DNA from 2 places in the Lederbergia sp. B243.17 genome. Region 2 is predicted to be linked to the other one. Evidence: predicted binding sites of a transcription regulator. Region 2 holds the regulator's gene; the other holds the start of a gene.
The links. The regulator NrdR, encoded in region 2, represses ribonucleotide reductase genes. The targets are predictions, from matches to a motif close to AACACNATATATNGTGTT.
Positions count from the first base shown of each region.

Region 1: a site for NrdR is predicted at 1,245-1,262, ahead of AC0TWI_RS13860 (vitamin B12-dependent ribonucleotide reductase). Genes of this name have one in related genera too.

Region 1 is NZ_JBWBKF010000073.1:71,891-87,014, reverse strand. Features, by position in the region: gene AC0TWI_RS13875 (DUF2975 domain-containing protein) at 1-347, shown strand, start outside; gene AC0TWI_RS13870 (helix-turn-helix domain-containing protein) at 357-572, shown strand; gene AC0TWI_RS13865 (rhodanese-like domain-containing protein) at 623-1,006, opposite strand; gene AC0TWI_RS13860 (vitamin B12-dependent ribonucleotide reductase) at 1,352-3,910, shown strand; gene AC0TWI_RS13855 (hypothetical protein) at 4,490-4,891, opposite strand; gene AC0TWI_RS13850 (response regulator) at 5,331-6,020, shown strand; gene AC0TWI_RS13845 (HAMP domain-containing sensor histidine kinase) at 6,152-7,357, shown strand; gene AC0TWI_RS13840 (NUDIX domain-containing protein) at 7,456-7,890, shown strand; gene AC0TWI_RS13835 (SRPBCC family protein) at 8,077-8,520, opposite strand; gene AC0TWI_RS13830 (ATP-binding cassette domain-containing protein) at 8,881-9,699, shown strand; gene AC0TWI_RS13825 (hypothetical protein) at 9,701-10,405, shown strand; gene AC0TWI_RS13820 (patatin-like phospholipase family protein) at 11,060-11,944, shown strand; gene AC0TWI_RS13815 (PadR family transcriptional regulator) at 12,100-12,453, shown strand; gene AC0TWI_RS13810 (DUF2812 domain-containing protein) at 12,434-12,937, shown strand; gene AC0TWI_RS13805 (SA1362 family protein) at 13,395-13,751, opposite strand; gene AC0TWI_RS13800 (DUF1385 domain-containing protein) at 13,836-14,783, opposite strand; gene AC0TWI_RS13795 (YqhR family membrane protein) at 14,949-15,124, shown strand, end outside.
Region 2 is NZ_JBWBKF010000097.1:169,887-185,010, reverse strand. Features, by position in the region: gene AC0TWI_RS21110 (N-acetylmannosamine-6-phosphate 2-epimerase) at 1-377, shown strand, start outside; gene AC0TWI_RS21105 (MurR/RpiR family transcriptional regulator) at 384-1,190, shown strand; gene speD (adenosylmethionine decarboxylase) at 1,460-1,831, shown strand; gene nrdR (transcriptional regulator NrdR) at 1,972-2,427, shown strand; gene AC0TWI_RS21090 (replication initiation and membrane attachment family protein) at 2,443-3,864, shown strand; gene dnaI (primosomal protein DnaI) at 3,848-4,780, shown strand; gene AC0TWI_RS21080 (putative sporulation protein YtxC) at 4,922-5,758, shown strand; gene thrS (threonine--tRNA ligase) at 6,074-8,014, shown strand; gene AC0TWI_RS21070 (YusW family protein) at 8,129-8,674, opposite strand; ribosomal protein L20 leader region at 8,862-9,000, shown strand; gene infC (translation initiation factor IF-3) at 9,071-9,574, shown strand; gene rpmI (50S ribosomal protein L35) at 9,594-9,794, shown strand; gene rplT (50S ribosomal protein L20) at 9,827-10,180, shown strand; gene AC0TWI_RS21050 (DUF1294 domain-containing protein) at 10,250-10,522, shown strand; gene AC0TWI_RS21045 (TVP38/TMEM64 family protein) at 10,567-11,139, shown strand; gene AC0TWI_RS21040 (CAP domain-containing protein) at 11,246-12,361, shown strand; gene AC0TWI_RS21035 (vWA domain-containing protein) at 12,485-13,864, opposite strand; gene AC0TWI_RS21030 (sigma-w pathway protein ysdB) at 13,956-14,348, opposite strand; gene AC0TWI_RS21025 (dUTP diphosphatase) at 14,444-14,935, shown strand; gene AC0TWI_RS21020 (hypothetical protein) at 15,067-15,124, shown strand, end outside.

The DNA.
Region 1 (15,124 bases), on a different contig from region 2:
GATACCCTGTTTTGGCAGGCGTCTATGTATCGGCTGCTGCTTATTTCACAGCGCTCTATCAGGCATTTATACTGTTAACGTTGATTGACAAAAACGAAGCCTTCTCCGATTTTTCCGTAAAAGCCCTGAAAAGGATCAAATACTGTGCGATTACAATCAGTGCTGTGTATGCGGCGGGGCTGCCGCTTTTCTATATCGCGGCGGAGAATGATGACGCACCGGGCATCATCATCCTCGGCATGATCATTATCGTTGCATCACTGGTCATCGCCGTCTTTGCTGCTGTCCTCCAGAAACTATTGAAAAACGCAATCGAAATAAAAGCGGAAAACGATTTGACGGTCTGAGGTGAGAAAATGGCGATTATCATCAATATTGATGTCATGCTGGCAAAGCGGAAAATGAGCGTCACCGAGCTTTCCGAAAAGGTCGGAATCACAATGGCCAACATTTCCATTTTGAAAAACGGCAAGGCGAAGGCAATCAGGCTTTCCACTTTGGAGGCAATCTGTAAAGCGCTCGATTGCCAGCCTGGGGATCTATTGGAATACAGAGATGATGAGGAAGAATAAAGGAAGCAAAAGGAGCCGGGCATATTCTGCCAGGCTCCTTTTGCTATCAATCATTTTTTCGCTTTCACTTTTCCGGTCCATTTCTTGAAGCCGCCTTCAAGATGGCTCAGGTCCCGGTAGCCTTTTTTATAAAGCATCTGCCCTGCGCGCCCGCTGCGGAGACCGCTTTGGCAGTAGAGGTAGACCGGCTTGTCCGGACGGATTTCTTTCATCCGTGTTTTAAACTGCGAGATTGGAATGTTGCGCGCCCCAAGAATATGGCCCGCTTCATATTCATTCGCTTCCCGGACATCGATCAGCTGTGCTTTACGATAGCCCGCTCGGAATTCATCTTCCGATAAAGTCTTCAAAATTTTCTTCTGCCGGAAATAATTGTACAGGGAGAACGCCACGATGACGGCCAGTACAATCAGCAGTGAGTAAATAAATGACAATTCCCTTGCCCCTTTCTAAATATCACCCTATAATCTATTATATTCTTCTCTGGCCTCCGAATCAAAATCTTTTTAAAGCGAAAAAAATCAACAGCGAAATTTGATGAAAAAAAGATTTATTCGGCGATTTTTACCGGTGAATCTCCTTTTTCCTGTCGAATTCTTCAAGTTTCAAGTTTGACAAATTTAAAATTTGCATTCTGTTAGCACTACATATAGTGTGGGGATTAATCGAGAAAATACAATATATTGTGTTTATCCATTGATTTACCGGATATACATATGGTAACGTATCTAGGAGAGAAATAACTGATTAGCGAATGATAGAATAAAGGAGCTGGCAAGATGGCTGTCGCAACGACAAAGAACATGACACTTAATATCGAGAAATTAAATAAGGACATCGGCTTATTTAAACAAGTGCACCCGATTACGCCTGAGATGAACATCACCCATAAAGGAGTATCCAGACTGGTCATGATTGACCGCTATTCCTTTAAAGATACGGAGAAAATCACACTGCAGGCCGGGGATTTTGTTGTTTTGACGATCAAAGAAGACCCGAAATTCCCAGCCCGCGGACTTGGCTTCCTTCAATCGATCGACTGGGAAGCGGGAACGGCCGTTGTCCAGGTCGAAGAAGAATTCCGCAATGCGCTGGACAGCGATGAAGAAAGAGAAACAGGACGGATTGTAAGACCGCTCGACATCATCGAGAAACCGTTGGAAGTGTTCTACGAGCAAATCGTAAAGCGGAATGCAACGGGTCTCGCATCTGTCGAAAAGACGGAAGAAAAACGAAAAGAATGGTTTGATAAGTTTTACGCAGAACTGGCAGCGATGAACTTCGTACCGGCAGGGCGCGTATTGTACGGTGCAGGCGCAGAGACGGATGTAACGTATTTCAACTGCTACGTAATGCCGTTTGTTGCGGATTCCCGTGAAGGCATTTCTGAACATCGCAAGCAAGTGATGGAAATCATGAGCCGGGGCGGTGGAGTCGGTACGAACGGATCGACACTGCGTCCGCGCAATACATTGGCAAGAGGCGTAAATGGAAAATCATCCGGTTCTGTATCATGGCTGGACGACATTGCCAAGCTGACCCATCTTGTTGAGCAGGGCGGTTCCCGCCGCGGTGCACAAATGATCATGCTTTCATCGTGGCATCCTGACATCATCGAGTTCATCATCTCCAAGATGCAAAACCCGAGAATCCTGAAATTCCTCATCGAAAATACAAACGACGCACTGATCAAGAAACATGCGCAGGACAAGCTGAAATTCACTCCGCTTACCCAATCAGAGCAGGCGATGTACCAGGGTGTCCTTAATTATCGGAGCATTCCGGGAGCAGGCGGCTTCAGTGAGGAGATTTTCCGTGATGCCGAGGAGAAATTGGCTGAAGGTGGTACATACTCCGTCCATAATCCGGAGTTTTTAACAGGCGCGAACATTTCCGTCTGCTTGACGAAAGAGTTTATGGAAGCCGTGGAAAACGATGGCGACTACGAGCTTTGCTTCCCGGATGTGGAAAATTACACACCGGAAGAGATGAAAGCCTACAACGAAGAATGGCATAATGTCGGCGATGTCCGTGAATGGAAAGAGCTTGGCTACAAAATCCGCACATACCGGAAGATCAAGGCGAAAGAATTGTGGAACCTGATCAACATCTGTGCGACTTATTCCGCAGAACCGGGCATTTTCTTCATCGACAATGCGAATGACATGACAAATGCGAAAGCATATGGCCAAAAAGTCGTGGCAACGAACCCATGCGGAGAGCAGCCGCTTGCGCCATATTCCGTCTGCAACCTCGCAGCCGTCAACCTTGCGAAAATGGTAGACCGCAAAACAAAAGAAGTAGATTACGAGAAACTGAAAAATACCGTCAAAATCGGTGTCAGAATGCAGGACAATGTCATCGATGCGACTCCGTATTTCCTTGAAGACAACAAAAAGCAAGCGCTCGGAGAAAGACGCGTCGGACTCGGCGTTATGGGCCTTGCAGATCTATTGATCTATTGCGAAAAAGAATACGGCTCCCCTGAAGGCAATGAACTCGTTGACAAGGTGTTCGAAGCGATTGCGACAACTGCCTACAAGGAATCTGTCAAACTCGCAAAAGAGAAGGGAAGCTTCCCGTTCTTGACTGCTGAGACAGAAGAAGAAACAAACAGATTGCGTGATGCATTCACACATACTGGCTACATGGAGAAAATGCCGGAAGAGATCAAGGCGGCAATCAAGGAGCATGGAATTCGCAACTCCCATCTGCTCACAGTCGCGCCGACAGGATCGACCGGAACAATGGTAGGCTGCTCGACAGGCCTTGAGCCATACTTCTCCTTCACCTACTACAGAAGCGGACGTCTCGGCAAATTCATCGAAGTGAAAGCCGACATCGTCGAGGACTATCTGAAGGAACATCCGGGGGCAGATGCGGACAACCTGCCAAACTGGTTCGTAACAGCGATGGAACTGAAGCCTGAGGCCCATGCGGACGTCCAATGCGTCATCCAAAGATGGATCGACAGCTCCATCTCCAAAACGGTCAACGCGCCAAAAGGCTATTCCGTCGAACAGGTGGAAAATGTCTACGAGCGCCTGTACCGCGGCGGAGCAAAAGGCGGAACTGTCTACGTCGACGGCAGCCGTGACTCCCAGGTACTCACGCTGAAAGCGGAAGACAATGGATCGGAATCAGAAGAAGCGCCAAAAAAACGGGAACAACAGCCTGTTGTACTCGTTGACACAATCCAAGACCTTCGCTCCACATCGGTGACAATCGGATCCGAAATCGGCAACACTTGCCCTGTCTGCCGCAAAGGCGAAGTAAAAGAAATCGGCGGCTGCAACACATGCGACAACTGCAACGCCCAGCTGAAATGCGGATTGTAAGATCCTCACAATACAAGAAGCTGTGACTTTAATTAAAGTTTGATAACAAGTAACCTCTTCGGTATGATGACCGCAAGAGGTTACTTTTTTGTATTTCTGAAAATATAGTTATGACTTTACCTGTATCGAATTGCTGGATTACTTCATTTAGAAGGGAGTTTTATGGCAAAACGCAAACGATCATCATCAATTGAGAGGAAATTGCTGGGTGGGCTTAGACGAGGCTTTGGAGTTGATTACAAACGTTGGCTTACTATTCAATATGTACCATCACTAGCATGCTCTACTTAGTGCGTTAGACAGAAATCTAATCATTTGCTGACTAATTGTCTATGGTGTAATTGATGTCTATTCATGATTAATGACCGAAAATCATATAGGTTTGGAAGGAACATCATGGATAGCACCAATATTGGCTTTGGAAAAGATTGTTATGGTAAATGTAGAGTTCTTGTAAAAGTAACAAGCCAAAAATATCATGTATTGAATAAATGCTTTCATATTTTTGGCCCGTTTAATTTCTTTCTTGATTAAGGTGAAAAGGTGCCTTTTTAGTGGTATAAGAAGTTTATTATGGTACTAATTTTTTCCCTTTTTTATCATAGGTATTGCAATTACACCTATGATCAGACCCCAAATTATATTTGTTACAAGAATGCTTATAAGTGCCAACGGATTTGTTAAGGGACCTTGTAATTGTCCAGTTAAGATTGGCGATAATATTGCACTGAGTATAGTTGCAAATATTGCATAACTAATACCGGCAAAAACTAAAATTTGTATTGGATTATGGCTTTTATTCTTAACAACGATAATTAACCAAATCAATGAAATTAGAATGGTCATTAGCATACTTCCAAACTGTTCATTTATAAGTAAATGTATAATCCCTGTTATTTTCAGAATCGGTCTAATCAGGGCAATGACACCTAAGCTTAGAATTAACCCTATATTTTGCTTGATCACTTCTTTATTTATCATATATTTGTTCCTCCTAAAAATGATTATGTTTATTTTTTTATCTTCTTCATTTTGCCAAATGCTTTGAGATAGGTAATGCATGGCGCTAAACATTATAAATTGAAACTTGATATAGCCATCGTATATAGTAGTTGTTCGCCGTTGCACCTATGCAAATATATCGCTACCGGCCACATTGCCAGTGTTCCTTCAACCTATGAAGCAACGAAAAGTACTTGAACGGGTACCAAAATGTATTTTTTCTTTTGATTAAGTCTGTATTATGCCATAAAAATAATCCGCCCTTTATCTAATCATCCCAGTCAACTGATCACATTTTAAGATTATCAAATAAATGTTGTGAACTTATTGCAGTCCATTACGGTTTTAGTGAAATTTTCAAGAATCACTCATAGTCCATATATAATATGGAAAACAGGGAGAGGGAAGGAGATTAAGGATGGCCGAATTAATCTTACTGGTAGATGACGAAGAAAAAGTACTTGATTTTATGAGTTCCTTTTTAAAAAGTGAAGGTTTCGAAATCATCACTGCTCAATCAGGAACAGAGGCACTTGATAAAATTAAAGCGGTGAATCCATCATTAGTAGTCTTAGATTGGATGATGCCCAATATGAACGGTCTTGATGTTTGCCGTGAAATTAGAAAAAATAGTAACGTTGGAATCATTATGGTGACAGCTAAATCAGATGAATTAGACAAAATTGTGGGTCTCGAGGTAGGTGCGGATGATTATATTACAAAACCATTTTCATTAAGGGAACTATTGGCGCGAATTCGTTCTGTCTTGCGTAGGGTTGGGGTTAATCCCGAAACCACTGAAGAAAGAATAGTACGTGATGAAATCACCATTTCCGTTTCTGAGTATCGTGTATGGAAAAATAATTCGGAAATTACAATGACACCAACAGAATTCAAGCTTTTATTAACGCTTGCCGAAAAACCTGGAATTGTCTACAGCAGACTGCAATTATTAAAATCTGCCCTAGAGGACGAATTATTAAATGTTGAACGGACAGTCGATGCCCATATTAGCCGATTGAGGAAAAAAATTGAGGATAATCCATCTGAACCAAAATATATTCAAACAGTTTATGGGTTTGGATATCGTTTCGGTGATCAACCATGAGTTTTCACCGTAAGCTTTTTTTCACATTAGCTATTACAATTATTGCTATAAGTATAGTCTTTATTTTATTAACTCATTTTACAGTGAGGGGCACTATAAAAGCAGGTTTGGAGGAAACAAGAGGTCGGGAAATGATGCGTATTCATAAAAGGCTGACTACCTATTACATAGAGAATAATCACTCCTGGAAAAACGTTCAACAGTTTGATCCACTTAGGGGTATTTTCCAAGAAGGCTCAGAAATACTGGTGATGGACAGCGAAAATCATGTGGTTTTTAAAAAAGGGGAATCACCCACAAAAAAGATTGAGCATTTAGGCATAAAGAAGGAAATGGAAATTGGTGGAAAAGTTGGTCAATTTATTTATTATGACCCAGAGATGGCGGGTTTCACCAAAATTATGTTAGGGATCCCCATATCGGTTATCTTTATACTTATCATAAGCGGCTCTATACTCATTATCATTTCCCTGTTAATTGCTTATCGATTATCTAGGTGGCTAGCTTCACCACTCAGTGATTTATTGCCAGTCATCAACAGGTTAGGAAAAGGGGAGCTTGGCGCAATGGTTCCAGTGAAAACGAACGATGAATATGGAAAGATCGCTAATGCATTTAACAAAATGTCTCAGGAACTTGAGCAAGCGGAAGCAGTACGTAAGAATCTTACTGCGGATGTAGCTCATGAACTCAGAACACCACTTACCATTATCAGTGGGAAATTGGATTACTTGCAGCAGCAAGGTAAAATGATCAGACCAGAGATATTATTACCCTTGCAGGATGAAATAATTCGTCTAAATCAATTAGTAGAAGATTTACGAATGTTATCATTAGCGGAAGCGGGAAATTTACCATTACATAAAACTACGACAAATATGCTTGAGTTGGCTAATGAACTGACCAGAGCAATAGGGCCAATTGCTGAGGAAAAAGGCATTTCTATTAACATCGAAGTTAAAACAAAAAATGTTATCATATCTGTTGATATGAATCGAATGAAACAAGTTTTTCTCAATTTATTAACGAATGCTATCCGTTATACGCCAAATGAAGGAAGTATTTATTTTTGCTTAATGAATGACGATGATCAGTATTTCAAAGTGATTGTTGAAGATACCGGGGAAGGTATTGATCCCAACCACTTACCCCATCTGTTTGATAGATTCTATCGAACAGATGACGCTAGAACTAGACATAGCGGAGGTACTGGACTAGGTCTAGCCATTGCGAAACAATACGTCATTTCTCATAATGGGAAAATTGAAGTGAAAAGTGCTTTAAATGAGGGAACACAATTTATTGTGTATCTGCCTTATAATACAAATGAAATTTAAAGAAAGAAGGAGGAAAAGATTTACGTTAATTGTATTTTTCTTGCTGAATAGCATAAATGGCTTCAGACTAATGTGAAGGTTGCATAACGGGAGCTAAGTTGAAAGAATGGTTTGGCTCTGCGGCTGTTTGCATCAATGAAAAAAATGAAGTGCTTATGGTTAAAGCTTATCATTCAGATTTGTGGGCCGTTCCTTCCGGTGGCATGGAAAAAGGGGAAACGCCAGAAGAATGTTGCATACGGGAGGTAATGGAAGAGACAGGGTATGAGGCTGTTATTCTGAATAAACTCTTTATAAAAGAAATGACAATTAAAGGCATCCACGTTAAAACGTACTATTTCAAAATGAAGAAGGTTGGCGAAAGTATCGGCACCAACGACCTTGATAAGATTATTGAAGAAGTTGCTTGGAAGTCAATTTCAGATATACAGAAGATAAGACACGCCTACCCTGAAGATATAGAATTGTTGATGAAAGCCCTAAGAAACAATGTGGAGAAGGCAGAATGTGAGTGTAAAAAAAGAGAGAACTAGAATTTGTTCTCTCTTAACATCCATTCCATTAATTTTTTTCCCTCGGTGACGGTTAAAGCACCATTGGATATAGTTTTAATCATTGATATCCAGGAGGAATACAATATGACCTCTAATCCCTTTACATGAGTGGGGGAACAAAGCTCTTTAATGAATTTCAACATCCACTATAAAGAGAGGAAAAGGTTAGGGTTGGCAGCATAAATTTCCTTCGCCCTTTTCGAGCGCAGATTTTAAACTATCAAGAACACCTGACCACGCCATTTGATGCCAGTTAATGGCATCAATCCAGTCCTCAGTATTTTTAAATCCAATATGTTCAACTATTACCTTTGTAGAATGATCATCGACTGATTTGAAACTTATATTAACAATTGTTAACTCATCTTCTTTGTTCATCAATGCCTCAAATGGGTCTGGTCCTTTCCAGGTAAATTGAAGCTCTTTTTCAGTTATAAGTTTTGTGATTTTACATCCCTTCGTATTCATGCTTGTATGATTTCCAGGGATAAAATAGAGTTCGTATGCACCACCATCCCTCAATTCTACTACCGTTTCAGGAGCAAACCATTCCGAAACTCTTTCAGAGATTATCCATGCATACCACACTAAATGTAATGGTGCATTAATCGTTACCTCATTAACAATAGCCTTATCGTTTGTGGTAGTTGTCAGAAGAAACCTCTCCCTTTGTAAATGATTTCACTTAAATAATAACATTATTGAAAATATTTATAAATGTTTATTTGTTTTCAACGTAATAACAGCTCTTCTCGTAAGAAGTCGATATATTCGCTGAGGCAACGATATCCGATGCCAAGGTCGTCAAATAGGAAATCTTCTGTTCGCGTTTTTTAAGGCATCAAATTAATAGAGTATTGAATAATCTCTACATCAGAGTTGTTGTATAATTAGAGACGTATCATTCTCTGCTTCTTTTAGAAAACATAGCTCTCGAATTTTATGCAGGAAAATGGAAAGAGGAATTTTATGAACATATTTGAGGCAAATAAAGTTTGCAAGAAAATAGATGGAAGAACACTTATTGAAGATGTCTCTATAAGCATATCAAGAGGGGAAAAGGTGGCGATTACCGGGAATAACGGCTCGGGAAAAAGCAGTCTGCTGAAGCTTATCGGCGGTATTTTTACAGAAACTGAAGGGCAAGTGCATCGATCTCACATGAGCTTCGGCTATGTCCCGGAACACTTCCCGGAAAACATCCGATTTACAATACATGATTATTTACTGTTAATGGGGAAGATGTCTTCTACAATCGAAGAAGGGCTGCAAAAAAGAATGGAAAACTATGCAGAGCAGTTTGCCATTACAGAATTCCTGGCTACCCCTATAAAAAAATGTTCAAAAGGGACGAAACAAAAGGCCGGTATCATACAGGCATTATTAAATGATCCCGATGTATTGCTGCTAGACGAACCGCTGACGGGGCTAGATGAAAAGGCAGAAATAGAACTTCTCCGTCAGCTGAATTCACTTCAAAAGGATAAAACGATCATTTTTACTGCACATGATTCCTTACTGATTGAAGGGTTGGCCGAGAGGGTTATCACGGTAGAGAGTGGGAGGATTGTCTCTGATTCTCCAGTAATTAATGAGGAAACAGTAAGAATGATAAGAGCGCTAATCCCAACTCGAGATAAAATAGCAGGGATTCCTTCCATCAGGCACAAATTTGCAGGGGATGGCACCGTTGAAATATATGTCTCCGCTAAAGAGTCTGATAAGGTTTTGTCCATGTTGCTTGAACGGGGATGTTCAATAATTGAACTAACAGAGAAGAGGTTTTAAGTTGTCAGCTTTCATCCGTTATCAATTACTAAGCTATATTCGATCCTTAAAATTTATCCCGCCTGTAGTTATCTTTTTAGGCTGGATATTTATTCTATATGCCTATTCAGGTGTGCCGATCCTCAGCAGTTATGGCGTATCTTCTATTTCAATGTATGTAATCATGACGTGGATCACCATGTCCGTCTTTACATTGGATGAAGAGAGCGAAAAGCATATCTTATTTTCTCATCTTGGAAGGAAGACGAATTATTTATTCGGCAAATGGATAACCGCCTTGATCATCATGATACCCTTGCTTTTATTTGCTATCTTTTTCCCTATTATCGCTGGAAGCTTCAAAGGGAGTATGACGCTCAGGCTATACATTTTTGCATTTTACAGCCACCTGGTTTTCTTGGCTTTTGGGATATTGGTAGGAACACTATTTTCGGCAACGAAACTTGCAGCTAAAAAACATGCTTGGCTTTCGTCCGTATTAATCATCGTACTTTCAATTGTTTCCAAATCCATCATTGAAAAGCTGGCATTTACCAAATGGGTATTATGGATCTTTCCCCCTGTATTCAAGGTGATCGATTATATGGAAGGTGAAGATGAGATACGAATCAATACACCATTTTTATTCGATAATGTGTTTGTATTTGCCTATCTAATCATCGGAGCTATTGTACTGGTTCCGCTTTTTATAAAAAAAGAAAGCTAACAGATCTTTTGACAGTCAATCATACAAGTAAGAGGCGCCTGGAAAAATCAGTGAAAGCTGATTCTTGCGGACGCCTCTTTTTCCTATTTTGGGAGGGGAGCTTTAAGCCTGCCGGCGGTGTGGATGGTCGATATATTTGCCAGTTCGGTAATATAAATTCTGGTTGCGACATATATTCTCCAGTTCGGTAATATAATCGCCAGTTGCGACATATCTCCTGCTAGTTGGTTGATATCCGCCTGAGAGGACATCGAGTCTGTGGCTGCAGTTTCAATTTCAGGCAGTCTTGCGTCCGCGCTTATCAAGTACTTGATCACTTAAGGGCAATCGAGGCGTCTGTATAGGTTGGCGCCACTGTTTTTCTCCGCGTACTGAGCCAATTTGTCGATAAGTTTGCCAGTTCGGTAATATAAATCCTTGTTGCGACATATATTCTTCAGTTCGGTAATATAATCACCAGTTGCGACATATATTCTCCAGTTCGGTAATATAATCGCCAGTTGCGACATATATCCTGTTTGTTGGTTGATATCCGCGCATGCTTACCCGGTTTGCGGTGAAGGGAAGGTTCTAAATCCCCAAACGCTGACTTAAAGTAGTATATCGGAGTGTTTTTTTCGCTGAGTGAAACATCAACATCCGGGGGGCTTGCACATGTATATCGATGGTGTTTTTTCCGGCGGCGGGATCAAGGGGTTTGCGCTCCTTGGTGCGGTGGAGGTTTTAGAAAAGAAGGGGTTCAAGTTTAAGCGGCTGGCCGGAACGAGTGCAGGTGCGATTGTCGCGGCATTTTTAGCGGCTGGCTACAACAGCAAGGAGATTACGGAAATTCTGGAGCAAAAAGATATGAAGGAATTGTTGGATCCGCGGAAGACGCTGCTTCCATTTTCACTGGCGAAATGGCTGCTCGTTTACTTTAAAATGGGATTTTATCGGGGGCGGGAGCTTGAGGAATGGATTGCGAAGGGGCTTGCGCTAAAAGGGGTTTATACATTTGCGGATTTGCCGAAGCAGTCACTGAGGATTATTGCATCTGACTTGAGCACAGGCCGAATTCTCGTACTGCCGGACGACCTGGACAGCCTCGGCATCCCAAAAGAGACCTTTCCGATTGCCAGGGCCGTACGGATGAGCTGCAGTCTGCCATTCTTTTTCGAACCTGTTCGGGTCCATTCGCTTTCGGGCCGGGACATCATTGTCGACGGCGGCTTGCTCAGTAACTTTCCGATGTGGCTTTTCCATTCGAAAGAGGGAAGAAAAGAGCGCCCGGTTATCGGCGTAAAACTGAGCAGCAAACTTTCCGAGCAGCCGAAGCGCCACATCAACAATGGGCTGGAAATGCTTGAAGCACTTTTCGCTACAATGAAGGATGCACACGATGCACGGTATATCTCGAGAAGAATGGAAAAAGACATCATCTTCATCCCGATTGAGGATACTCATACATCAGAGTTCGCTTTAACGGAAGAGAAGAAAAGTGCCCTTATGGAAAAAGGTCGCTTATCCGCTGAAAAATTCCTTAAAAGCTGGACGTATTAGAGGGCTGGGATTCGTAATTCCCAACAGCTCTCTATTTTTTCGCCCAATTTTGAAAAAGACGATTGCATATCGCTCTTTGGTCTGTTAATATAACGGTAGTTAATATATCGATGTTCGATGTAGTGAGTGTCGATATACGAAAGCAGGTGGAAAATATGAAGAAGCCAGAGGATTATCTGCCGTTATCACAGGCGACCTACTACATCTTATTGTCCCTCCGGGATGTTCGACACGGATATGCGATTATGCAGGATGTGGAAGAAATAAGCAAAGGAGATGTGACGATGGGGCCCGGAACCTTATACGGGGCGCTTGGAAAACTTGAGAAACAGAAAATCATTGAGAAAGTGGACTGGGACGAAGGGGACCGAAGAAAGTATTATTCCCTGACGCCGCTTGGTGAAGAAGTGCTGAGGATGGAATATAGGCGGCTTGTATCACTAGTGCAAAATGCCAAAAGTATAATTCAAGGGATGGAAGGTGAACAAAATGACGGTCAAGAAATTTAAATTCTTTACTCCATCAAATATGCAAAAAGAAGAACAGTGGCTGACAGAGATGTCCAAGGAGGGGCTGCACTTTAACAAGTACCGGCTGGGTATGTACTATTTTGAGGAAGACTCCGCCAAGTCCTATGTCTATCAAATTGATTTCCGAGATGCAGACGATGACTATTTCGAGCTTTACAAAGACTCCGGTTGGGATCATGTTGAATCATTTATCGATAAATTCCATTACTTCCGGACATCTGCAGAAAAAGAAACGCAGAAAATCTACTCTGACCGCGAGTCGGTAAAAGATACATTCCAGAGAATGATGCAATTCTATTTGGTCATTTTCCTTGCTTTGTTTGGCAGCCAGGCTGGATTACTCGTCACATGGAAAGGATATGTAATTCAAATTGTAGCTGCGTGTATAGGGGTAACCGCTATACTCTTGTATTTCTACGTATTCCTTACACTGAGACGCAAAATCGATTTTTATAATCAATAGAAAAAACGCGTCTGCGCTGTCTTTGCCGAAAGCAAAAGCAGTGAAGACGCGTTTTTGGGGTTTGCTAGTTGCAGCCGTCCTAAACTAAGAATCTGCCAGCTCCGGCGCCTAGCTGCTCGAGGTCACAAGCCAAAGAGGGAGAAAGGCTGGAAAGCGCCTTTTTCCCTCTCTGTCTTGTGCTTGTCGCAGCTGGGCAAGTCGCCTCCGCTTTAGAATTATCCAGCTCCGGGCGGCAGAGGCTCGAGGTCTTAAGTCCAAAGAAGCTAAAGGCTGGAAAGCGCCTTTTGCTTCTTGGTCCTTAAGCTAGTCGCCCCTGAGCAGCCGCCCTCCGCTTTAAAAACATCCAGCTCCGGCGCCTAGCTGCTCGAGGTCACAAGCCAAAGAGGGAGAAAGGCTGGAAAGCGCCTTTTTCCCTCTCTGTCTTGTGCTTGTCGCAGCTGGGCAAGTCGCCTTCGCTTTAGAATATCGCTCTGTCTTTCTTTTTTCCTTTTTTGCCTTCGATCACGGTCAAGTGGGCTGCGGATTTTTTGCGAAGTGGGCGTTTGCGGGTTTGGCTGATGGGGCTGACGTTGCTTGTCGCCTTCCGGCTTTTCGTCCGTTTCTTCGATTGTCTTGCCGCCTTGGCAAAAGCCCGGGATTCGCTGCTGCCGGGTTTGCGGGAGATCCATAGTCTATAAATGAAGAAGATGACCACTGCCGTTAAGCCGATAAACAAAATTTGTTTCAGCAGCCCAGCAGGGTTCCGGAGCGCGGCGAAGAGTCCGATCGCCGCCAATCCGATGAATGCGCCGACTATCCAATTCCGTACCTTCAAGATTGCCACCTCCTCGGGAGTACTGACATTTTTCCCAAAAAGAACCGTCATTATACGATGAGCGCCAATTCGATTCTGATCGTATCAGCCGATTTTTTCTATGTTCAGCTCATTTTCTTTTTCCACTCTTAGCAATTCATTAAACGAGGCTAAGGCAACTTCTACTTGGGAATCGTCCGGTTCTTTCGTTGTCAAAAGCTGCAGCCAGAGTCCCGGATAGCCGAGGACCTTGAGAACCGGGATATCGCGGAGCTTATTCGTGAACTGAAGCACTTCAAACGAAATGCCAAGAACGACGGGAATGAGCGCAATCCGGTTGAGCAGCCGGACCCAAAGCGGGTCAGACGGAACGAACATGTATACCACAATACCGACGAGCACGGTGAAGATCATGAAGCTGCTGCCGCACCGATAATGGAGCCGGGACTGGGCCTGGACGTTCGCTACTGTCAATTCCAGTTTATTTTCGAAGGCGTTGATCACTTTATGTTCCGCGCCGTGATATTGGAATACGCGTTTGATCATCGGCGTCATCGAAATAAAATAGATGTAGCCGAGCAGGAGGATAAGCTTGAACACCCCTTCGATCAGTACCTGCATCGTGTGGCCGGGAAAAATTGGTGAAACAAGTTCGGCCAGAAAGACGGGAATGAGTGTGAAAATGAACTTGGAAAAGATGAAAGAAAGGACGCCAATTGCGGCCACACTAAGGATCAGCGCGGTATTGGACGTTTTCTTCTCTTTTTCATCGGCGATTTTCTGATCGTCCTCCGGGTCGACATCAAATCGATCGGTAGAGAAAGTAAGATGCTGAGAGCCGTTTGCGGCAGAATCGATGATTGCCACAACGCCGCGGACAAACGGGATTTTCTTCAGTTTTTGCAGCACTGGGCGCGTTTTGCGCGGCAAGTGAAAATATTCAATCGAATTGTCTTTTCTGCGGACTGCTGTCACGGTATGGCTTTTCCCGCCGAACATAACGCCTTCAACGACTGCCTGTCCGCCATAGGCTTGCTTTATATCTTTTTTCATTCGTACACCAACTTATTAAGGATTTTACGTGCTGTTGTGCCATGGCCTAAGTAAAAAAAGTGAACTACTTCCAGTTTACTAAAAAACCGCAGAAAGCACCATAGACAAAAAGGAACAATGAGATGAGGAGATACTGGACATGCTAAAGGATGGAGGTGTTGTTTTATGGGAAAAGAGAAACTTAATGCATCATCGAGAAAAACGCTGCTCCTGATGTCTGGGATCACAGGATTTGCCGGGGGAATTATATGGGGATTGCTCAAATATTTGGCCCATGCCTTCCATTTCACAAAAATCAAGCCGGCAGCCATGCTCGCACCGCTGAAAGGGACACAGCATGG
Region 2 (15,124 bases):
GCCCTAACGGGGAAACGTTGGCCGAGCAGGTGGACTTTGTGAAAAAAGCTCATCCTGAAATATTATTAATGGCTGACATTTCAACCATAGAAGAAGCGCAAACAGCGGAAAAGCTCGGCTTTGACTGTGTTTCCACTACCCTTTATGGATACACAAAACAAACGGCGGGCGGAAAACTGTTTCACAATGATTTCGAATTTGTTAAACTGGTGCTGGACAATGTACGCATTCCAGTGATTGCCGAGGGGAATATTCTGTCTCCCGAGATGGCGAAGCATGTCCTTTCGCTTGGAGTGCATGCCGTTGTCGTGGGCGGAGCTATCACCAGACCCCAGCAAATCACTAGCCGTTTTGTAGAGGCAATCAAAGAGGTGTAATGTGCTTTGGGCACACTTTTGACAGAGATCCAAGCCAACTATTCTTCTTTCTCCGATAAAGAAAAAGGTTTGGCGGACTATTTGCTTTCATCGCCGGAAGAGGCTTCTCACAGCAATATAAAAGAGATTGCACTTAAAACCGGCGTCTCGGTCGCGACCGTTACAAGGTTCTGCAAAAAAGTATCATGCACTAGTTTCGTGGAATTGAAGCTGAAACTTGCTCGTGAGGGACACAGTGAAGCCGATGATAGCATCGGGGTCCAATTGAAACAGCAGTACGAATCATCTTTGCGCGATATCGAAGGTTTGAACGAGGATGCCGAGATGCTGAACGTTCTCCGGATTATCGAGGGAGCAGCGAAAGTGCATGTGTATGGTCTCGGGAGTTCTGGTCTTGCAGCCCAGGAATTGAATTACCGTTTAAGTAGAATGGGCTTCAATTCCGAGGCTGTGACAGACCCCCATTTGATGATCATCCGGAGCACCCTTCTGCAAAAAGACGATGTGCTCATCGCCATTTCCCGTTCCGGCCAGACTCGGGATTTGCTTACATCTGTACGGAGAGCGAAGGAAAGGGGAGTCAAGCTTGTTTCCATAACCGCGTATGGAGATGCCCCGCTTACAAAAATTTCCGAAGCGGTACTGCTGACGCTTCATCCATTGCGGACACGGTTTATTTCAACTGGTTTGGATTTAAGCACCCTTTACCTGATAGATTTTATCAGCTCCTCCTTCATGAAAGATGCAGATCGAAGTGAAATTTATGAGCAAACGGTCCAAGCCATCTCGAATGAGGCGTGGATTGATGACTGAAGAAAGCTTGCCCGGACGCCGGATGGTGTTCCGGGCTTCTTTCTGCTGCATTTGAATTCAAATAATAAATCCGAAAGTTATTGCCAAACGATTATTCAAGCCTTATACTATGAATCGTGGTGTTTGAATGAACAGCTATGCAAATGCATAAAACCGCATAACTGCTTAAAGGGTTAGGACCTCATTGGACTAACTTTCCCCCGTTGCAGTTAAACATCTTTAACTTGTTTTTGTGATCGCTAAAAAATACGTTGAAGGGGGAACGATCAATGGAAACAATGGGACGTCATGTAATATCAGAATTATGGGGTTGTGATTTTGACAAGCTGAACAGCATGCCATACATCGAGCAGGTGTTTGTCGATGCTGCTTTGAAATCAGGTGCGGAAATTCGCGAAGTCGCTTTTCACAAGTTTGCTCCGCAGGGAGTCAGCGGAGTCGTTATCATTTCTGAATCCCATTTGACGATCCACAGCTTTCCGGAGCATGGGTATGCGAGTATCGATGTCTATACTTGCGGAGACTTGGATCCGAATATTGCAGCCGATTATATTGCGGCAGCGCTCGATGCGGAAACAAGGGAAACGCTAGAGATGCCGCGTGGAATGGGACCGTTGAAGCTTGAGCACGCGGTCCGATAAAAGCCAACTTTTATAAGAAAGGAGCCGATTCGATTAGGAATGGGCTCTTTTTGGTCTATAGGGAAATGGGTACTCTTTTTATTTTCGACGAAAAGTGAGGTATAATAAGAAAAAGCGATCGGAACGGAGAGGATAGAGAAATGAAGTGTCCGTCTTGTCATCATAACGGAACCCGCGTTGTCGATTCACGGCCTGCTGACGACGTCCGGGCCATCCGGAGAAGAAGGGAATGCGAAAAATGTGCCTACCGGTTCACGACCTTTGAAAGAGTGGAGGAGACCCCTCTCATCGTCGTGAAAAAGGAAGGCATCCGCGAAGAGTTCAGCAGGGAAAAAATCCTGCGCGGACTGATCCGCGCATGCGAGAAACGTCCTGTAACGCTTGATCAACTGGAAGAGATGACGAGCGATATCGAGCGGGAGCTGCGCAGCCTCGGACAGGCGGAAGTACAATCTGAGCTTGTCGGGGAAAGGGTGATGGACAAGCTGGCGAAGGTCGATGAGGTCGCTTATGTCCGTTTCGCATCCGTATACCGGCAGTTTAAAGATATCAACGTCTTCTTGGATGAACTGAAGGAATTAATAAAAAAAGCATAACGAAAGTGTGTAAATATGATGCAGCATTGGAATGAAGTACAGCCAGTCGACTCTTTTCAAGTGGTGATGAAGGGCACCCTTCACCGCCACGATCATAAGGTCGTAGCCTATTTGTATCAGCCTTTGATGGGGCCGGTTTGCATGAGCCTGTACACGACTCTCTGGCATGCAGTGACAGAGAGCAGGCTTTGGTCCGATACGTGGAATCACTATCATTTGATGAATATGCTCGGGCTGAATCTCCAGGAAATCTATGATGCCCGGCTGAAGCTCGAAGGCATCGGACTGCTGAAGACGTACATAAAGGAAGAGGAAGACAGGACATTCATTTATGAATTGCTGCCTCCTTTATCGGCAGAGCAATTTTTCACGGACGGCATGTTGAATATTTATTTATACCAAAAGCTGGGGCAGGCCCACTTTTTGCGCCTGAAGAAGTACTTTTCCGATGGGCAGATCGATCGTGGGGAGTATGCCGATATTACGCGTTCCTTCCAGGATGTGTTCGAATCGATTGGAGTGGAGTCGCTTACCAATCCGGAGGCACATCAGGCAGGAATACCTGAGAAAGGGCAGGGGCTGCACCGCCGAGCGGAAGCAGTCCCGATCCCGATCGACGGCCGCGGTTTTGATTTTGCACTGCTTGAGGATGGGCTGTCGAATCTGACCGTGCCGCGGAAGGTTTTGACGCCCGCAGTGAAGGATGCGATCAGCAAGCTCGCCTTTCTCTATTCGATCAACGCTATCGACATGCAGCATCTTCTCCTTTCTGTGATGAATGCATCGCAGACGGTGGATATCGAAGAGCTGCGCAAGGCGGCGAGAGACTGGTATCAGATGGAAAATGGCGACAGGCTGCCTGAACTGATTGATAAACGTGAGACGAGGCCGGCGGCACGCGAGCCGGAGAAGGAAATGACGAAACAGGAAAAGCTTGTCCACTATTTGGAAACTGTTTCTCCGAGAGAACTTCTTGTCGACCTGTCAGACGGTGCCGAGCCTGCGAAAGCCGACGTAAAAGCGGTTGAGGAGGTCATGTTCCAGCAGAAGCTGGAGCCGGGCGTCATGAATGTATTGATCCATTATGTCATGCTCAAGACGGACATGAAGCTCTCAAAGAGCTATTTGGAGAAAATCGCATCCCATTGGTCGCGGAAGAAAATCAAGTCGGTCCGAGAGGCAATGGATTTGGCGATTGAAGAGAACCGGCAGTACCAGGAATGGGCGAGCGGAAAGACAGCTCCGACCCAAAGGAAAAGAAAGCCGATCCGTACGGAAAAGCTGCCTGACTGGTTTTTGGCAAATGAGCATGTGACCGCCAAGGCTCCGGCTCAGGCGGAGGAAACCGAAGAACTGGAAGAAAAGCGCAAACGACTGGAAGCGATCCAGAGAAAGTATAAGAAAGCAGGAGGTGAAAAAGGTGGAGAAGATCAATAGGACGTTGTCCAAGATCAAGACACCCGATTTCCGGCAGCGATACGAGCACTTGAAAGCGGAAGTGCTCGCCAATCCGGATGTTGCCCGCTTTATTCACCAATATGAAGGGGTAATGAGCGAGAGTGACATTGAGAAAAACTTAATGAAGCTGTACGAGTTTTCCACACAGACAAAACACTGTGAAGGTTGCAGCGGACTTGCTCAGTGCCGGAACATGATGCAGGGATATGAGCCGGAGCTTGTATTTGAACGGGGGAATGTGACGATCCATTACCGCCCGTGCCCGACGAAAGTGATGGAAGATGAACGCAAACGGGCGGAAAGGCTGATTAAAAGCATATACATGCCTAAAGCGATCCTGCGTGCTTCCTTTGCGGATTTTTCCCTGGACAGTCCGGGCAGGATGGACGCGTTCGAGTATGCGGAACGATTCGCATCCCAATACAAGCCGGGAAATTACATGAAGGGGCTTTACCTTCACGGACCGTTTGGTGTGGGAAAATCTTTTCTGCTCGGGGCAATCGCCAATCACCTTGCGGATAAGAACATCCCGTCTCTGCTCGTCTATGTACCGGAATTTCTGCGGGAAATGAAGCAGTCGATCAGCGACCACTCCCTGGACGATAAGCTGCAATCGGTGAAAACAGCACCGATCCTCATGCTCGATGATATTGGCGCCGAGTCGATGTCAAGCTGGACGAGAGACGAAGTACTAGGCGCTATTCTTCAGTACAGGATGGATGAGCAGCTCCCCACCTTTTTCTCATCGAATTTTTCTATGGACGGTCTTTCCCATCATTTAACGTACTCCCAAAGGGGAGAGGAAGAGCAAATGAAGGCTGGCCGGATCATGGAGAGGGTCATGTATCTATCCCGCCCGATCGGATTGGACGGGCCGAACCGCCGCCACCAGTGACGAATAAGCTGCCAGGAAAGAGCCGTGACACGGCCTTTCCTGGCAGCTTTTTTGCCATGCTTCCCGCCCTTTGTAATTCCTGGTCTAGGTTGTCCCGTCCCTCCATATACATAAAGTATCGTAAGTGAAGGAGGGGCGGGCTTGAATCTACTTTTTAACTCCATAAAAGATGCGATTCGGTTGAAATTATTTTTATCCGCAAACGGCCTGCAGGAGTCTTTTTCCGAGCAGCAGGGTCAATTTATATATACCTTCTCCGACGATGTCCGGAAAGTGGAAAAAAGAATGGGTGCGCTTATCCGCTTTATCATGGAAGTCAAACGGAATGAATGGATCAACCGGCAATTGCTCGACACATATAAATACGAGAGTGATGTGGAGCGGGTGCAGATCATGGAAATCTCCAGCCATATGTTTGGAGGAGAACGCCCTGAATTAACGGCACTTGCCGGGGAGTTCGATGAGGAAAAGCTGATTGGGGCCGCAGTGGATGATCTATTCCAGTACGATGGTACGGTGCTATTTGAGTCATTTTTGAAATTCCGCCTGAAAATGTATTTTGAGCGGGTTGCTGATTATGTGAACGTTGCAATCGATGAATACAAAATGGAACAGGAATACCAGATGTTCGTCCAGATGCTGCGGGACTATTTGCAAAAGCGGGATCATGTGAAGCCGGTCATCCACCTTTGCATTGATCATCAGACAGTTTTTTATGATGAAAAGATCTGCAAGCTGAACAAGGAGGAGATCGCCAGCATGCTTGACCGCCGTCTTCTGAGCAATCATCCGGTTTATGTTGATTCCGCTATCATCGCTCCCTTGCTGTCGATCGCTCCCCAGAAAATTTTTCTGTATACAAATCAAGAGGAACAGGCACTCGTCCGCACGCTGAAAAATATTTTTGAAGAGCGGATCGCCGTCTTCCCGCCGCGCTACTTGCATACACTGCAAAAAGCGTATTCTGAAAAAACTTGATTTCTGTCCGGTCCCGCATTATAATACGTACATATATACGAACAAGTTGCGATAAGGACATGGGCATTCATCACGGCTCCCAGAGAGGAAAGCAGACGGTGCGAACTTTCCAGTACGGATGAACAGCTTACCCCCTTTGAACTCCAGCCAGGAAACCTTTCGGCAAGTATTGGCTGGCGGACCCGATCCGTTAAACGTATCCAAGTCGGCATGCTCATTTTGCATGCTGAAAACTAGGGTGGAACCACGTGCAATCAAGCTCGTCCCTTTCCAGGGGCGGGCTTTTTATTTTTTTCAAAAAAGGAGTAGAGCAAAATGGCAGAACAAGTGAAGTTAACATTCCCTGATGGCGCAGCAAAGGAGTTTCCGAAGGGCGTAACAACAGAGGAAGTGGCAGCTTCGATTTCCCCGGGGCTAAGAAAGAAGGCGCTCGCCGGCAAGGTTGATGGCAAGCTGATCGACTTCAGAACACCAATCGAGAAGGATGGAGCAATTGAAATCAATACTCCTGACAGCAGCGAAGCGTTGGAAATTCTTCGCCACAGCACAGCGCATTTGATGGCGCAGGCAGTGAAGCGTCTATATCCTGACGTCAAACTTGGAGTCGGCCCGGTCATCGAAGACGGATTCTATTACGACATGGACCTTGAACATTCCCTGACACCGGAAGACCTGCCGGTAATCGAAAAGGAAATGAAGAAAATCATCAATGAAAACATTGAAATCGTCCGCAAAGAGATTTCCCGTGAGGATGCGAAGAAGCTTTTTGCCAATGACGAATACAAGCAGGAACTGATTGATGCGATTCCAGCCGACGAAAAAGTGACTGTTTATGAGCAGGGTGATTTTGTCGATCTTTGCCGCGGTGTCCACGTGCCATCTACCGGAAAGATTAAGGAATTCAAGCTTTTGAGCATTGCGGGTGCGTATTGGCGCGGCGACAGCAAAAACAAAATGCTCCAGCGTGTTTATGGCACAGCCTTCTTCAAAAAGGAGGACCTGGAACATCATCTGCAAATGCTTGAAGAAGCGAAAGAGCGCGATCACCGCAAACTCGGCAAGGAGCTGTCCTTATTCACAAGCTCGCAAAAGGTCGGCCAAGGGATGCCGCTTTGGCTGCCAAAGGGCGCAACGATCCGCCGGATCATCGAGCGCTACATCGTCGACAAGGAAATCGCACTTGGCTACGATCATGTTTATACACCAATCATGGCTAATGTCGAATTGTACAAAACGAGCGGCCACTGGGATCATTATCAGGAAAACATGTTCCCGATCATGGACATGGACAATGAACAACTCGTTCTGCGTCCTATGAACTGCCCGCATCATATGATGGTGTACAAAAACGATATCCACAGCTACCGCGAACTGCCAATCCGGATTGCAGAGCTCGGTACAATGCACCGCTACGAAATGTCAGGAGCGCTTTCCGGCCTGCAGCGTGTGCGTGGAATGACACTGAACGATGCCCATATCTTTGTCCGTCCTGACCAGATCAAGGAAGAGTTCCTCCGTGTCGTTCATTTGATCATTGAAGTATATAAAGACTTTGATTTGACTGACTATACTTTCCGTCTGTCCTATAGAGATCCGGAAGACAAAGAAAAGTATTTTGACGATGATGAAATGTGGAACAAAGCCCAGTCCATGCTGAAGGACGCGATGGATGAGCTTGGCGTCGATTATTATGAAGCAGACGGAGAAGCAGCCTTCTACGGCCCGAAACTGGACGTACAGGTGAAGACAGCGCTCGGCAAGGAAGAGACATTGTCGACAGTCCAGCTCGACTTCCTGCTGCCTGAAAAATTCGATCTCACATATGTCGGTGAAGACGGCAAACAGCATCGCCCGGTCGTTATTCACCGCGGGGTCGTCTCCACAATGGAACGCTTTGTCGCCTTCTTAATCGAGGAATACAAAGGAGCTTTCCCGACATGGCTTGCACCTGTCCAAGTTCAAGTAATCCCGGTTTCCCCGGACGCACACTTCGACTATGCGAAAAAAGTGGCTGACAAGCTGAAGGCATCCGGCTTCCGTGTCGAGCTCGATGCGCGCGATGAGAAAATGGGCTATAAGATCCGTGAAGCTCAAGTACAAAAAATTCCGTACATGCTCGTTGTCGGCGACCAGGAAGTCGAAAAAGAGGCAGTTAACGTTCGCAAATACGGTGAGCAAAAATCCGAAACGATGTCATTCGTTCAATTCAAAGACGAATTGGCAGAGGATGTTGCTTCATTCTCACGGAAAAAATAAAAACAAGGCCTGCCCGGAAACTCAGTGAGAACTGATTTTCCGCGGCAGGCCTTTTTCTCTTTTCTCTGTGGAGAGCAAAGGGATTTATCTTAGCAATCAGGGGGCTGATTTCTATTATTTATTGTCCTTCACTTCCACTTTCGTACCGTCTTTTTTCGTATATTCCAGATCGAACTTGTTGTAGTCATCGCCAAGCTGGAAGGCATCCAAAGTCTGGCGAATCACCTCTTCCTTCGGAGTATTCGCGTCAAATCCGATGCTTTGCATCGAGGTATAAAGTGCCTGGAACGCTTCTGAACCTTTCAATACTTTATTGTGGACTTCGTCCGATAGCTTCGCTTCATACTTTCCGTTTTCATCTTCCTGTTCATATTCAAAATCAAACTCCGAACCTGGGCCGTAGTCCACTTCGAGGTCGAATTTCGTGAAATCCAATTCAGCCATTTGATCCGCTACATTTTCATCGGATACATTGCCGGTGGATTTATTGCCGCTGTTTGCCGGATCAGTATCTTCCGGTGTCGTTTTTTGTTCCGGCTCGTTTTCCGGAACCGTTACTTTCTCTTTCGGGTTTGAGTCGACCGACGGATCGTCATTTCCGCAGGCGGACAGCCCGAGAGCAAGCGCCATTGCTGAAAATCCATAGACAAATTTTTTCATACGGGGAACCTCCAGTAAGATAGACTTGTTATACAAAGTTTTACCCGCTGGCTTTGTTTTAAACATTTTCAAAACATATTGCAATCTGGCCTAGGATTTGTTATCATGAAAGACGTTGTTAAGAGGATTCATTATTGACAAGAGATTTTGCTTATGTTATAGTAACTAAGGTGAATTGAATACTCATATGTGGAAGAAGGAGCTGCCCGCTTCTCGCCTGATCGACGCTTCTTGCTGTTGGCAGGTTTTCATGAATTCAGAAACAATTTTTAACGACTTTGTTAATGAAGTGCGGGTTGCTATGTGCACCGCACTTTTTTATTGTAATTTTTCAGTTGTGATTTCCACAGTGTATTCCTCAAAAAACCTTGGAGGTGGCTAACTATTAGCAAAGATATGTTGGTAAATGAAGGCATCCGTGCCCGTGAACTTCGTCTTGTTGATCATAATGGTGAGCAATTGGGAGTCAGATCCCGAAATGAAGCTCTTGAAATCGCCGCTCGCGTCAATCTGGACCTTGTCCTTGTCGCTCCAAACGCTAAGCCGCCGGTAGCCCGGATTATGGACTACGGAAAGCACCGCTTTGAGCTGCAGAAGAAAGAAAAAGAAGCGCGCAAGAACCAGAAAGTGATCAATGTGAAGGAAGTTCGTCTGAGTCCTACTATTGATGAGCATGATTTTAACACGAAGCTGCGCAATGGCCGCAAGTTCCTCGAAAAAGGCGACAAGGTCAAAGCATCGATCCGCTTCAAAGGGCGCGCCATCACGCATAAAGAGATCGGCCAGCGCGTATTGAACCGCTTTGCCGAAGAGTGTGCGGATGTAGCGACAGTTGAATCCAAGCCGAAGATGGACGGCCGGAGCATGTTCTTAGTATTAGCACCAAAAATCGAAAAGTAATGTTGAGGAGGAAACCCCTATGCCAAAAATGAAAACACATCGCGGTTCGGCGAAACGCTTCAAAAGAACCGGAACTGGCCAACTGAAACGTGGACATGGTTACACAAGCCACTTGTTCGCCAATAAATCGACTAAACAAAAACGCAAACTTCGTAAGTCAGCTATGGTATCAAAAGGCGATTTCCGCCGTATCCGCCATATGCTTGCTAACATGAAGTAATCGGACCGAGATCCAATTAGGAGGGAAATAATATGCCACGTGTAAAAGGCGGTACAGTAACCCGCAGACGTCGTAAAAAGGTATTGAAATTAGCAAAAGGTTATTTTGGTTCCAAACATAGATTGTTCAGAACTGCAAATCAGCAAGTAATGAAATCATATATGTACGCTTACCGCGATCGCCGCAACAAAAAGCGTGACTTCCGCAAATTGTGGATCACACGTATCAACGCTGCTGCTCGCACAAACGGCCTTTCTTACAGCCGCATGATGCACGGTTTGAAAGTAGCCGGCATTGAAGTAAACCGCAAAATGCTTGCAGAGCTTGCTGTAGCTGATGAAAAAGCATTCGCAGCATTGGCGAATAAAGCGAAAGCTGCTCTATAATAATTGAAATGTGAAAAGCCATTCTCTATTGTGAGAGTGGCTTTTTTGCTTATGAGAGGGGGAAGGAAGATGAATACATTTGCCATTGGCTACTTCATTTTCATCAACGTTATGGGTGCACTGATGATGAGGAATGATAAACAATATGCCCGCCAAGGGAAAAGGCGGATCAGAGAACGGACGCTTTGGCTTGTTGCAATTGCCGGAGGGGCTCCAGGCATGACGGTTGCCATGAATATATACCGCCACAAAACAAAGCATCTTTCATTCAAGTATGGCTTCCCGCTGCTGGCCATCATCGATCTGTTCCTATATAGCCTTGTGCTCTACTACGGGTCATAACAGCCGAGCCATGCGTATAAAATGGGAGTAAGAAGGTGATGCGAATGAATGAGAAACTCGTATTCATGCTGGCGTTCATGGAGGAAAGCGGAAGGCTGGCACCATTCATTTTTATATTCTTTCATACGCTGCGGCAATTCCTGTTCATTCCGGTCGCCCTCGTCTGTATGGCCGGGGGTGTGCTCTTCGGCAGTCTGCTCGGCACCATCTATTCGCTCATCGGCCTGCTGATACTGTCCGCTCTATTTTATTTCTGTATCGGCCGCATGCCGAAGATGTACGAAAGATTGATGGGCATCAAATCGAAATGGTTTGGCCGCTACCATAAAATGACAGTCGGCCAAATCTCGGTACTCCGGCTTATTCCTTTTTTTCATTATCATTTGCTTAATCTTTGCCTGAAGGAAAGGCGCCCCGACTTCAAGGGCTATATGAAGGGGGCCTTCGTTTCCAATCTGCCGCTCGCTTTCTTTTATACCGTTTTCGGTGAATTTATCACCCGTTTTACTCCGGCGATCGCTGCTATGATTGTTGTTGCGTTATTTGTACTTTTTTATGCGCTGAGGGAAAAGATTGCTGTAATTGCCTGGAAGGAATTTTTTGCTGAGGGTAGTTAAAAGCTGGAACAGTGCAGTGCGCTGTTCTTTTTTTGTTTCGTTTTTTGGTATACTGGCAACAGACGGTTTTCGTAGGGAACCGTTACTTTTTTATAGAGGTGAAAGAATGCCAAAATTGCGTTCGATTATTGTAACTGTTGTGATTGCTTTTGTATTTTGGCATTTTTACGGAAGTTCATATAAAACAGGGGGAGTCCAGGGCGTAGTGGATAAAGCCAGAGCGGACGTCCAGGCGATTGCAGAACATCCTCTTGTACGCAATACATGGCACTCGATCAAGCTGGGTCTCGGGGATCTGAAAGATGAGGCTATGAATAAGGGATTAAAAGGGCAGGGCATTGCCGAAAAGCCGGACCTCCGCAGCCCGGATACCCAGGATTTTTCCGTCCACAATGTAGAAATAGGAGATGCGAAGGCGGATGTGGAAGCCGCAGCCGGTTCCCCGAAACGTTCGAGTTTCAATGAATATGGCACGGAATGGTATACCTATCACGAAGGCTACCATAATTTTTTTATGGCCGCATATGATGAACAGGGAAGGGCGGCTGCTTTGTATACAAATCAGGATCTGCTTTCTTCCAAGACAGGCATCAAACTGGGGACGCCAAAGGATGAGGTTAGGCAGCTCGGATACAAACCGTTGGAAGCGATACGTAAGGGCCTGATCTCTTATCGGATGGATTCAAAAGGCGAGTACGATCTTTTTTTGATAGACGGCAATTATGTGACCATCTTTTATGATACGCAGCAGGGAGATATGGTCACGGCCATTTTGATTGTCAGTGAAAAATTCGAAAAGAATAAGGAGAACATTTATGGGGCTCCAAGCGAAGAGTTGAAGGAAGGTTATGAGCAGCAGCTTTTCGATGTGACCAATGCGGCAAGGGTGCAGCACGGGCTTAACGCGCTATCCTGGAATGAGCCGGTTCAAGCCACTGCACGGGGCCACAGCAGCGATATGGCGGATAAACATTATTTCGACCATACCAATTTGGAGGGGAAATCCCCTTTTGACCGGATGGAAGAGGACGGAATTGCATTCAGCATGGCTGGTGAAAACATCGCAAAGGGGCAATTTAACAGTATTTTTGCCCATGAAGGGCTGATGAACTCCCCTGGCCACCGAAAAAACATCCTTCTCCCTGAATATAGAGCGCTCGGAACGGGAGTCGCTTTCAACGAAACAAATCAACCTTATTTTACCGAGAACTTTCTCAAATAATCGGAATAAGGGTGGATTAACTTTGGAAAATGAAAAAGCATCAAACCCCTTTGTCAGGTTTGATGCTTTTTTGGTTCGATCTTAAGCTAATCCAGCGGTCACCGCTCATTTCTGTTCATTTCGCTACTGGGGCTTGTTTTGTTCGTACTTCTCTTCAAGCAGCCTGATTGTTTCATCGATTGTCCGGTCATTCAGCTCGTAAAGATCTGCCTTCATTTTTTCATGTTCTTCATTGATCCATTGATGATAGTCTTGGTTTTTTTTCTGCAGATAGCCATAACTTTCACTCGACATCAATTTTCGGTCCTGGCGTAGATATTGGAGTGCGAATCCGACCCCCTGTCTCTCGTCTACGACTTTCCCGAATTCGCGGGCAAAATAGTTCCAAATGTCATTCCAATTTTTCACCCGATCCCATTCAAGCCGGGAGGTTTTATCCTTTTTCCACGCCTCCCACTTTTTAGCGAGCTCTCCTGCTTGAAGCAATTCTTTCTCAAGGCTGTCGGCATTTTGTACGTCTTCATATGTTCCGTTTGCCGCTTTGGCAACCTCCTGTAACTGGCTGCGTCCTTCGTTGTCAATATTGAACCCGATTACGTTGATGATCGGTGTAATATCGGAATCATAAAGCGCTTTTGCAGCAGTGACAGGATCATCATCACAGGTCGAAATACCATCACTGACAAGATAAACAATATTTGTGCTGTTTTCTCCCTTATGAGGAGCGAGATCTTTCTTTGCTTCATCAATGGCCAGCTGAATCGGCGTCCATCCTGCAGGCTTGGACCGGTCAAGGGCTGATTGAAAATTGCTCTCATCATATGCTGACAAAGGATAGATCAGTTCGCTGCTCGAACAGGAGCGCTCTTTGTCCGCATCGCTGCCGGAACCTTCATGTCCATATATCCTCAAGCCGACATTGGCATCCTTAGGAAGGCTCCGCAAAAAGCTGGCTATCGCTTTTTTTGCTGCCTCCATTTGCGATTCCCCGTCGTTGTCTTGATTCATACTCCCTGAAGCGTCAAGCAAGATGAGCACATTCAAGTTATCCTTGAACTGCCTTCGCGGCTCATCAGCGTCAGGACTGCCAATTGCCTGGAATTTCAGTTTCGCAATCAGCTCTTCCGGGCCAATGAAGTCATGTTGAAATATGGATAAGAGTTCAAGGTAATAATGATCAAGTTCTTGCTCGGACCGTTCACCCGAAATGTCCGGCAGACCTTCCGTCAGCTGATCCATTTTTTTCTGACCTTCTTCTTTTAGGATAGGTATAAACTCAGTGTAGCCCGGAGGAAGCGCCGCGAGTTCGGCTAATGTTGAGGGCAGCTGCCTGGCTTCCGGTTTTTCCTCCTTTTGGGCAGGGGATGGAGACTTTTGTTCCACAGCTACAGGGTCGGCTAATACAGGTTTTTCTGTTTCAGGTTTGGCTTGTTCCTCCTTTTCCTTTCCGCACGCGACCAATATCAATAAGAGCAACAGAAATACGAAAGATCTTTTTTTCATATTTCCTCCTTCGGTATTTATTATCGTAACAGCGTAATGACAGGCCGATAGGAAAGAAATGAGGGCAGCCGGCTTCCGCATTATATTTTAATCAGTTTTTTCGGTTTTTCTCCACCAATTCCTTGATCGGGCTTTTCCAGTCGATCGCTGCATTCGGATAGCGGAGTTTCACTTCGTTTTCGATAAAAAGGAAGTCGTCATAGGAAAGACCCTGCAGCAAATCATTGTTATGCGGCCAGATGAAGATGGAAACCACTTCAAAGGAACGATCGGTCGTCCCGAGATATTTTTCTCCTTCGAACATCACACCATTTAATGTCACCAAGAAATTTTTGCGGATGTTATCGCTTGCATCATAAAAGAAATATCTTTTTTGTTCATGTGCGGTCTCCAGCTTCCGCTTAGGATCCATAATGAATTTGACGATTTTATAGATAATGTAGATGATCAATGCCAAAATAAGAACTCTCAATAGTAAAATCACGGCTCATGCCTCCAAACCGAGTAATTTAACCTGCTATACGTTTAAAGGAGAAGAAAGGTTTCATTATTTGTTATAATTTTTTTGGAGGGATGAATATGACTTTGGCTGAATGGTTTGAAATGCAGAGAAAGCTTGATCAATATATTGAAGCGGAACACAATTTGGAAAACGAAAACCTTGTGGAAAGAAAGATTTTGGCACTGCTTGTGGAAGTAGGAGAGCTTGCGAACGAGACAAGATGTTTTAAGTTTTGGAGCGTTAAGCCTGCCTCTGACAGAGAGACCATACTTGAGGAGTTTGTCGATGGGGTTCATTTTATCCTGTCGATCGGTTGGGAGCTTGGTTTTGAAGACAGTGATGTTTCTTTGATTGCACATGAAGATAATGCTGACCTTGTCCAAGCGTTTTTAACCGTCTTTCATTTCATTGATGAATTGAGGCGGACTCTCGGGAAAGCGGAGTTTGAGCAGCTGCTGCGCCAATATTTCATTCTAGGACAGGCGCTCGGGTTCTCGGTCGCTGAAGTGCAGGAGGCCTATTTACAGAAGAATGAAGTGAATTACAAGCGGCAGCAGGAAGGCTACTGAGTGGCCAGCAGCTTGAATGAAGCGAAAAGAAGCGGAGAATTTTTTCTCCGCTTCTTTTTTTCTGCGTTTCACCAAGTTTTCACCATCCAGGTCTAAACTGCAATTATCAAGAACGAAAGGAGGGGTTCCGGATGAATGGAGGAAGGAAAAAATGGTTCGTTTGGGGAGGAGCAGCAGTTTTGGTGCTGC